3 regions of the Brachybacterium sp. J153 genome follow, and region 3 is predicted to be linked to each of the others. Evidence: riboswitches for the same ligand, from Rfam matches in the RefSeq annotation. Region 3 holds a riboswitch; each other region holds the start of a gene.
What was found. Region 3 has a riboswitch for thiamine pyrophosphate ahead of V1258_RS07430 (YkoF family thiamine/hydroxymethylpyrimidine-binding protein). Riboswitches for the same ligand answer to the same signal wherever they lie in the genome.
Positions count from the first base shown of each region.

Region 1 (3,263 bases), on a different contig from region 3:
AAGCGTCGGCCGACGGGCGCGGGTCGAGCAGCTCGGCGATGTCCCAGTCGGGGGGTGTCTCGTCCTCCCCTCCCCCGGGATTCGGCGCCGGCTCCCCGGCGTAAGTGCCGCGGAGGAAGCTGGACCAGGCGGCGGTGAGCCCCTCGACCATGCGCAGGCTCGCCACGTCCAGGTCGTCGATCACGGTCACCGCGTCTCCGGCGCCGCCGATCCGCCAGCGGGTGCGGCCCGGTTCGGTGGGGCCGGTGGGGATCCGGACGGGGTCGAGGAGTCCGGTGGTCTTGTCGAGGTGGTGCTGCCAGCACAGGAGGTGCAGGTTCTCGAGGTCGGTGGGCCCGCCCGCGCCGGGGGTGCCGCGGCGGCACTCCTCGAGGTGGTCGCACTCGGACGCCCACGAGCTGGGGCGGGTGCAGCCCGGCACAGCGCACTGGGCGCTGCGCAAGCGCAGGTGCTCGAGCATCGCCGGGGTGGGCGTGTACCGCTCGGCGGGCAGGGGCAGGAAGGCCCCGCTGCAGGGATCGGTCAACACGCGGTACCAGACATCCGCCGAGCCGGCGAGGCTGCGGGCCATCGACGGCGGCAACGGGGTCGTGCCCTCGAGCATGCCCGGCTCGTCCGACGCGCCGAGGAGCGTGAGCGCCGGGATCGTGATGTTGAGGCGGAAGCGCGGGGCAGGCACGTCGACACCGTCGGGGTCCAGCTGTGCGGAGGTGAGCAGAGCGAAGCGCAGGCGCGTGAGCGACAGGGCGCGACCGCTCTCGAGGACCGTCCCCTCCGGGTCATGCGGGATCGGGGCACCCTCGCGGAGGGCGGCGCGCTGGGCGGCCTGGAGGGCGCGGGCCGTCTCGTCGAGCTCCGTGAAACAGGCGAGGATGTCGGGGATCGGACCGGTGATCTGCAGGATCCCGACGCCCGGCTGCGGCGACGGGAGCAGCTCGACGGACCGCTCGAGACAGGATTCCGGATCGGGGCGATCCTCCCGCTGACGGAGCAGCTCGATGAGACCTTTCAGCAGGGTGAAGAATCGTTCCGAGGTGATATCCGCGAACCAGGTGGAGAGGATCTCGTCGAGCTGTCGACGGGAATCGTCCGACAGGCTTCGAGATCCTTTCAGGATCCGCTCGAACCAGGCGGCGGAGATCTCCCCGGAGTCGAGCCGAGCGAGCGCTCGCGGGAGCAGATGGACGGCCTGGTGCGCGTCCCGGAGACGCCATCCCGCGGCACCGCGGGTCACGCGGAGGGCGAGGGCGGCGCGCAGGGTGTCGACCTCGTTCACCTCCTCGCACTCCTCGTACTCTCCCTCGAGCTCGTGGAGCGCGGCGAGGGCGCGGTACTGGCTGACGAGAGCTCGGGCGGCAGCCCGCTCGGCATCCCAGACGCGCTGTGATGCCGCGCTGAGCTGGGGATCATCTGCGCAGCCACCGCGAGCCGGGAGGGCCTCGCGAGTGCCGGGAGTGCGACCGGAGACGGCGCGCAAGCGCAGCGGGAGAGAGGCGAGCAGGTCAGGATCGACGGGCGCCAGACCGGCGGCCGAGGGCGCGACCGCGGCCCCATCGTCAGCCTTCGGGGCGCGGGAGGAGGAACCCGACGAGGAGCCGTCGATCGGCACGATGCTCACCACGTCCACCCCCTCTGCATCCCCGTCGGGGAGGGCGCGGGACCCGCGCCGAGAACTCCCCCTCGAACACCTCCACCCTAATCCTCATCACCCACCTGGGAAATCCCTGCTCTCGCATTTGTGGATAACTTCGTCGCCACGGCGGGTGATCGACGAGAAACACCACGGGGGCCGAATCGTTCCTCCCCAGAACAGGGTTATCCACAGGGTTTTTCCCCATGTCGCGGCGGACAGGGTTTCGTGTGTCGGACCCCGGGTGTACAGGGGGCCAGGAGCGACAGCCGGCCGGTCAGTGGGCGGCACGAGCGGTGGCGGGCGGGCCGAGCGACGGTCCGGCACGCCTCCTGAGCCAGACGCCGCCGCGCGGCTCCGCGCCGTTCCCCTACACTCGGCCGCTGGACACGGGGTGCGCCCGAGGCGCTGAGATCACACCCGTGGAACCTGATCTAGTTCGTACTAGCGAAGGGATGTCCGCATGAGCTCGGATTCTCGCACCCTCTTTCCGCACGCCCGCACGGCCCAGCCCGCCCGCACGGCCCAGCCCGACCCCCGCCCCGCACCCGCCCTCCCCCGGGTCCTCTCGATCGCCGGGACGGACCCGACGGGCGGAGCCGGCACCGCCGCGGACCTCAAGTCGATCACCGCCGCGGGCGGTTACGGCATGGCCGCGGTCACCGCCGTCGTCGCGCAGAACACGCACGGCGTGCGCGACATCCACCTCCCGCCCGCCACCGTCCTCACCGCGCAGCTCGAGGCGGTCTCCGACGATGTCGAGCTCGAGGCCGTCAAGACCGGCATGCTTGGCACCGCCGAGATCATCGACGCCGTCGAGACCTGGCTCCGCGCGCATCCGCCGCGAGTGCTCGTCATCGACCCGGTCATGGTCGCGACCAGCGGTGATCGCCTCCTCGCCGGCGAGGCCGAGCAGGCGATGCGGCGCCTGTGCCGCCTCGCGACCGCCATCACCCCGAACCTCGACGAGCTCGCCGTCCTCACCGGCGAGGCCCCCGCGCGCACCGAGTCCGAGGCCCTCGCCCAGGCCGAGCGCTTCGCCGCCGAGACCGGTGTCGCCGTCGTCGTGAAGACCGGACACCTCGACACCCGCGCGATCACCACGACCTGGGTCCCCGCCGGCGGCGGCACGGGCCACGCGGTGCGGACCACCCGCGTCGACACCACCAGCACGCACGGCACCGGCTGCTCCCTCGCCGCCGCGCTCGCCACGCGGCTGGGCGCCGGCGACGACCCCCGGACGGCGCTCGCCTGGGCGAGCCGCTGGCTGCACGAAGCGATCCAGCACGGCGCGGCGCTGCAGGTGGGCGGCGGGAACGGGCCCGTGGACCACGGGCATCTCGGCCGCCGGCTCGCCGCGGCGGGATCCGCGGCACCATGGCTCGGCCCTGACGCGGTGCCGGCCCGGCTCGAGGCGCCGGCAGACCTCCACCCTGCCCCAGCCGACGGGCCCGCCCCCACCCACGGGTCCGCCCCGGCCGTCGCCCCCGTCGGCCCCTGGACCGCCGCGCTCTGGGAGGCGGGCGCGCCGCTCGCCGCCGCGATCGACGACTCGGGCTTCGTCGCCGCCCTCGTCGACGGCAGCCTGCCGGAGGAGCAGTTCAGCGTCTATCTCGCGCAGGACGCCCACTAC
Region 1 covers NZ_JAZDCH010000010.1:18,114-21,376, reverse strand. The annotation lists gene V1258_RS05640 (HNH endonuclease signature motif containing protein) at 1-1,618, opposite strand, end outside; TPP riboswitch at 2,011-2,103, shown strand; gene V1258_RS05635 (bifunctional hydroxymethylpyrimidine kinase/phosphomethylpyrimidine kinase) at 2,094-3,263, shown strand, end outside.
Region 1: linked by a shared signal. The riboswitch ahead of V1258_RS05635 (bifunctional hydroxymethylpyrimidine kinase/phosphomethylpyrimidine kinase) and the one ahead of V1258_RS07430 (YkoF family thiamine/hydroxymethylpyrimidine-binding protein) in region 3 are both predicted to bind thiamine pyrophosphate.

Region 2 (3,263 bases), on a different contig from region 3:
CTCGGCCATGCCCTCCTGGGCAATCCGCTCCTGGGAGGCGGCGTCGCCGTAGGTGTCGCGGATGTCCTGCGAGATCCTCATCGAGCAGAACTTCGGCCCGCACATGGAGCAGAAGTGCGCGGTCTTCGCGGGCTCGGCCGGCAGGGTCTCGTCGTGGTACTCCTCGGCCAGCTGCGGATCCAGCGAGAGCCCGAACTGGTCCCGCCAGCGGAACTCGAAGCGGGCCTTCGACAGGGCGTCGTCTCGCTCGCGGGCTCCGGGATGTCCCTTCGCGACATCGGCCGCGTGAGCGGCGATCTTGTACGTGATCACCCCGGTCTTCACGTCATCGCGATCCGGGAGCCCCAGGTGCTCCTTCGGCGTGACATAGCAGAGCATCGCGGTGCCGTAGCGGGCGATCTCCGTCGCGCCGATGGCGGAGGTGATGTGGTCGTAGGCCGGCGCCACGTCGGTGACCAGCGGGCCGAGCGTGTAGAACGGCGCGCCGTCGCACAGTTCCTGCTGGCGCTCCACGTTCTCGCGCACCAGGTGCAGCGGCACGTGCCCCGGGCCCTCGACCATCACCTGCACGTCGTACTCCCACGCCCGATGGGTCAGCTCGGCGAGGGTGTCGAGCTCGGCGAACTGCGCGGCGTCGTTCGCATCGGCGAGGCAGCCGGGCCGCAGCCCGTCGCCGAGGGAGAAGGAGACGTCGTAGCGGGCGAAGATCTCGCACAGCTCGTCGAAGTGCTCGTAGAGGAAGTTCTCCCGGTGCCGGGCCAGGCACCAGCCGGCCAGGATCGAGCCGCCGCGCGAGACGATCCCCGTGACCCGGTTCGCCGTCAGCGGCACGTAGCGCAGCAGCACCCCGGCATGGATCGTCATGTAGTCCACGCCCTGCTCGCACTGCTCGATCACGGTGTCCCGGAAGATCTCCCAGGTCAGCGCGTTCGCGTCCCCGTTCACCTTCTCGAGCGCCTGGTAGATCGGGACGGTCCCGATGGGCACCGGGGAGTTGCGCAGGATCCACTCGCGGGTGGTGTGGATGTCGTCCCCGGTGGAGAGGTCCATGACGGTGTCGGCGCCCCAGCGAGTGGCCCACTCGAGCTTGGAGACCTCCTCGGCGATCGAGGAGGTCACCGCCGAATTACCGATGTTCGCGTTGACCTTCACCAGGAAGCTGCGTCCGATGATCATCGGCTCCGCCTCGGGATGGTTCACGTTCGCGGGGATGATCGCGCGGCCCGCCGCGACCTCGCTGCGCACCAGCTCCACGTCGCAGCCCTCCCGCAGCGCGACATAGCGCATCTCCGGGGTGATCTCGCCGCGACGGGCGTAGTGCATCTGGGTGACGCGCCGGCCCGGGAGGGAGCGCAGAGGGGGCCGGGTCTCGCCGCGCCACTCGGCGCTGGCCTCGCCGCGGCGCACCGCCTCGCGCCCGTCGTCGGACAGATCGCGGGCCCGGCCCGCGTACTCCTCGACGTCGCCGCGGCCCCGGATCCACTCCTCGCGCAGCGGCGGCAGGCCCTCCTCCGGGACGCAGCCGGGGCCGGCGGTGCGGTACACCTCCAGCGGCGGGTTGGCCGTCCCGTCGGGGGAGGGGTCCTGGGCGATGCGGGTGACGGGCACCCGCAGGCCGTGCGCGGGGTCCTCGAGATGGCCGAGGCTGTGGGTGGGGTAGTTCTCAGGGCGTGCAGACATGCAGTCGCTCTCCTTCTTCCTTCGCCGGCATGACCCGGGGCAGGTTCGGTCGGTGCTCGAACCGCGACAGTTCGATCTCAGCCCGTTGCGACGGGCACCCGAGGGATCGGCGAAGACCGTAGCAGACGCATGCGGTCGCGTCCGAGGCGTCCGCGACGGCCGCCGGACCGCCACGCAGGGGTTCCTCGTCGACGAATACCGTGAGGTGATCCCCCGCACCGCGTGCTCGAGCTGGATCAGAACCTGTGCGTGCCCCGCAGCGGGCGGGGGACGCGCCTCGGGCAGGCCCAGCGGCGGGAGGTGTGGGCGATCGTCGAGGCGACCTGGGAGTTTAACGGTGCAGACGCAGTGATCGCGCTTCGGCTGCGGGCCGCCGCGGGGTGGGTCCCGGAGGTCGGCGTCTAGGGCGGGCGGATCCCGCAGCTTCGTGACGTGGTCTTCTTACCGCTTACCGCGATCGGTGACGGTGGCATACCGGAGGAGAGGAGCACGGCCGAGGCGCTGAGCGGCGGCGTCGAGTCGATGCTCGCGTACGACGAACTGCTGGCTCGCAGCGCGCTCGCGGGGGTGCAGTTCCCCCGAGAGTACGAGGGAGTGCTCTCGACCGCGGCGACCGAGGTGTCCGAGGGTGCACTGGCCCGCGGCGAGCTGGCTCGCTGGGAGGACCTCGACCTCTACGAGATCGTCGCTCGGCCGGAGTTGGCGACCTGGCGCACGCCTCGACGCAGCTACGTCTGGTCCTTCGCCGAGCCCTTCGACGAGGACTTCAGTCGGGCGCCCTGCTCGCCGGACGGCCGGCTCCGTTGGTGTGTCGCCGAGGTCGGCCTGCGCGTCAGGCGCGGTCACCGCCTCACCCGTCACGTCGTCCGTCTAGGGCAGGATCTGCGCTGAGCTCCCGACCAGTTCCTCGAGGAACGGCGGCTCCGCCCCGCGTCGTCCCACAGTGATCGCGGCGCTGCGCAGAGCGGTTGCGGCCCATGACTCTGCGGCCTGCTGAGGGACGGCGCCGTCGCGGATTTCCTGATCCGCGTCGGCGGTGAGGATCGCAAAGAGCAGGCCCGACATGAACGCATCGCCCGCCCCGATGGTGTCGGCGACGGTGACCGGCAGCGCCGGGATCTCGGCGGTCCAGTGCGGGGTGCTGAGCGTGCAGCCCTGGGCGCCACGGGTTACGACGAACAGCGCCACCCCCGACGCGTGCATCCGGTCCGCGACATCGACGAGGGGCTCGGCGGGATACAGCCACTCGAGGTCCTCATCGCTCATCTTCACGACGTGCGCCCGGTCGGCGAAGCGCTCCACCCGGCTGCGGATGCCGGCCACAGGCAGGCCGAGCGACGGCCGGACGTTCGGGTCGAAGCTGAGGAGCGTGCCCGGGTGTGCAGCGGAGAGTGCTGCCTCTACTGCGGCGGCGCCCGGCTCGATCGCCGTCGCCAGCGAACCGGTGTGGACGAGGCGCACCGGGTCGAGCCGGATCTCCCCGGGGTCCCATTCGATGTCGAAGCGGTAGGTCGCCGCGCCATCCGGACCGATCTGCGCCTCGGCGGTCGACGTCCTCTCCGGGGGCTCAGTGCCGGCCTCGC
Region 2 covers NZ_JAZDCH010000026.1:9,659-12,921, forward strand. The annotation lists gene V1258_RS12675 (DUF429 domain-containing protein) at 1-23, opposite strand, end outside; gene thiC (phosphomethylpyrimidine synthase ThiC) at 1-1,680, opposite strand, end outside; TPP riboswitch at 1,680-1,790, opposite strand; gene V1258_RS12685 (hypothetical protein) at 1,903-2,085, shown strand; gene V1258_RS12690 (hypothetical protein) at 2,113-2,571, shown strand; gene V1258_RS12695 (carbohydrate kinase family protein) at 2,551-3,263, opposite strand, start outside.
Region 2: linked by a shared signal. The riboswitch ahead of thiC (phosphomethylpyrimidine synthase ThiC) and the one ahead of V1258_RS07430 (YkoF family thiamine/hydroxymethylpyrimidine-binding protein) in region 3 are both predicted to bind thiamine pyrophosphate.

Region 3 (3,263 bases):
AGCAGGTCCTGCCCGTACCAGCCCATGCGGTAGGCGGTCCAGAAGAAGACGAGGCTCGCGCCGAGCGCTCCCGAGACGGCGAACACGCCCCAGCCGTAGCGGCGGTAGCGGGTCAGGGCGAAGGGCAGCTCGGAGCCGAGGCCCTGGAGCGCGGCGGAGAGCAGCAGCAGCGGACCGACGGGGCTGCCGAGGAAGACCACCTCGATCACCGCCGCGAGGATCTCGGCGAGGATGCCCACGCCGGGGCGGCGAAGGATCGCGATGGCGATGGGCCCGACCAGCAGCCAGGACCCGAACAGCACGTGCTGGGCGAGGTCGCCGGCGGGTCCCATCGCAATCGCGAGCAGGTTCCAGGCCTGCACGAACGCCCAGTACAGGAAGCCGAACACGACGCCGAGCACGACGACCAGCACGAGCTCCCGGAGGGCCAGCGGAGCGCGGCGGGGGCGCGCGGCGCCAGTATCGGGAGAGGTCTGCGCGGTCTGCGGCGCCGCGGCCTCACGGGAGTCGGGGCTCTGCGGCTCGGCGCTCATCGGGCCTCCTCCGCGGACGCGTCCGGCCCGGTCCCCGCGGTCGCGCCCGGAGAGATCTCAGCGGGCGCGTCAGGCAGCTCGCGCAGATCGTGGGACGGGCTGTTCAGGGAGATCGTGAGGTGGCTCGTGACGTGCTGGACGCCGCGGCCGACGAGCAGCCAGCCGGCGATGGCCGTCGCGATCACGTCGCCGAGGTCGCCCTCGAGGCGGGTGACGAAGTGCTCGGAGCCGCGGAAGGTGCCGAGCTCGCGGGCGTGGTCGATCGCGGCGTAGATGTCGCGCATGTGGTCGGGCGGGGTGCCGTCCTCGGCGACCGCGTCGGCCAGCGGGTACAGCGCCCACTCGGCGCTCGCGAACCGCCCGGTGCGCCGTGGCGGCGGCACGGCGGTGACGCGCGGTCCCGCCCCACCGGGCATCTCGCAGGCCACCTCCCCGGGGCAGCCCCGCGAGAGCAGCACCGACATCGTCGCGTGGTGCTCGGTGCGGGCGAGCGCCTCGCCGAGGTCGATCAGCGCGCGCTGCAGGTGCGTCTCGTGGCCGCCCAGATAGGTGGAGACGTCCCCGGTCTCGCGCACGAGCCCGGTCAGGTCGAGGGCGGAGAGGGCGCCGACGAGGATCCGGGCGTAGTCCTCGCTCATCACGGCGGCGGTCACGCGGGCGCCGACGCCGAAGCCGAGCGGTGTCGCGGACGGATCGGCCGGGGCGGTGGGGGCTGCGGGCGGTGTGGTCACGGTCCATGCCTTTCGAGTGGGCACGGGCGCGCGGCGACGATCGCCTGGCGGAGCTCCCTGCGCCGGCATGATCCGGATCAGGTTCTACGGTCGGAGTTGGAGAACTCCCTCTCAGCCCGGCTCACCGGACTCCCGTGCACGCCCGGCACCCTACCCGCTCACAGCTCGATCGAGCGCTCCGGGTCCACCCAGTCGCGCACCTCGGTGCCCTCGGCGGCGAGCGCCGTCGCCTGGCGGACGTAGATCGCGCGGCCCCCGACGCTCGCGACCGCATCGTGCACCGGGAGGGCGAGCCGCGGACGGACCGCGCGCAGGAACTCGATCGTCTCGGACATCTTCGACCAGGGGGCGACGACTGCGAACGCGAGCACGTCGATGCCCTGGAACTCGGCGAGCGGCTCGAGGCTGTCGCCGGTGACGCCGAGGCGCGGCCCGTCCCCCGCCGAGAGCACGAGGCCCGTGTTGCCGACCCGCGGGATGTCCGGGTGGATGACGGCGTGCGCCCCGCCGGCCGCGGTCACCCGCAGCGGCGATCGGCCGCCGACGGCGGGCAGCTCGTGCGACTCCCCCGCGGGCAGGGCGCGCATCCGCTCCGCCGGGATGGCGGGCCCCTCCCCCATCGGGCCGGCGTCGGCCTCCGCGAGCAGCGCGACCGTCTCCGGCTCGGCGAGCACCACGGCGTCCCGGTGGCGTTCGAGCACCTCGGCGAGGAGGGCGCGCTGCACGTGGTCGGCGTGCTGGTGCGTGATCGCGACCAGGTCGATCGACCCCTCGAGCGCGCGCACGGCCTCGACGCTGAACATCCCCGGGTCGATCAGGACGCGCCGCGCGGCGACCTCGACGAGCAGGCAGGAATGGACGAGATGGCGGATCCTCATGGCGACTCCCGGGGGGCGTGGTGGTCCCCCGACCGTACGCCCCTGGACCGCCCGCCTCCGGGTCCGGCGCGCTCGGTAGGATGACCCGCAGGTCCCTGCCCCGCCCGCCCCCGAGGAGCGCCCATGCCACGCGTCGTGGTCCACGTCATGCCGAAGCCCGAGATCCTGGACCCCCAGGGGAAGGCGGTCGCGGCGGCCCTGCCCCGTCTGGGCTTCGAGGGCGTCGCCTCCGTGCGCCAGGGCAAGCGGTTCGAGCTGGAGGTCGCCGGCGAGGTGACCGAGGAGGTCCTCGCGACCCTGCGCGAGGCCGCCGAGACCCTGCTGTCGAACCCCGTGATCGAGGACGTCGTCGCCCTCGAGGTCGAGGACGCCTGATGCGCATCGGTGTGGTGACCTTCCCGGGCACGCTCGACGACCGCGACGCTCTGCGCGCGGTGCGCCTCGCCGGAGCCGAGCCGGTCGCGCTCTGGCACGGCGAGGACTCCCTGAGGGACGTCGACGCCGTGGTCCTGCCCGGCGGCTTCTCCTACGGCGACTACCTGCGCGCCGGGGCGATCAGCCGGTTCGCCCCCGTCATGGAGAGGGTCGTGGACGCGGCGAACGGCGGCATGCCCGTGCTCGGCATCTGCAACGGCTTCCAGATCCTCTGCGAGACCCACCTGCTGCCCGGCGCGATGATCAAGAATGCCCACCGCTCCTTCATCTGCCGCGACCAGCCGCTGCGCGTCGAGAACACGGGCACCGCCTGGACGTCCGGCTACGCCCAGGACCAGGTCATCCGCGTCCCGCTGAAGAACCAGGACGGCCAGTACATGGCCGACGCCCGCACCCTCGACGAGCTCGAGGCGGAGGGCCGCGTGGTGTTCCGCTACGTCGCCGGCGCCACCCACGGACCGGCCGGCTTCGAGGACAACCCCAACGGCTCGCAGCGCGACATCGCCGGTATCACCAACGCCGCGGGCAATGTGGTGGGGCTGATGCCGCACCCCGAGCACGCGGTCGAGGCCGGCTTCGGCCCCGACGAGCCCGGCAAGGGCACGCGCACCGGCACCGACGGCCTCGCGATGTTCACCTCGGTGCTCACGAGCCTCGTGGCCTGAGTCCCGGCTCCAGCACCCGGC
Region 3 covers NZ_JAZDCH010000012.1:133,436-136,698, reverse strand. The annotation lists gene V1258_RS07435 (ECF transporter S component) at 1-533, opposite strand, end outside; gene V1258_RS07430 (YkoF family thiamine/hydroxymethylpyrimidine-binding protein) at 530-1,264, opposite strand; TPP riboswitch at 1,302-1,410, opposite strand; gene V1258_RS07425 (MBL fold metallo-hydrolase) at 1,423-2,142, opposite strand; gene purS (phosphoribosylformylglycinamidine synthase subunit PurS) at 2,266-2,517, shown strand; gene purQ (phosphoribosylformylglycinamidine synthase subunit PurQ) at 2,517-3,242, shown strand.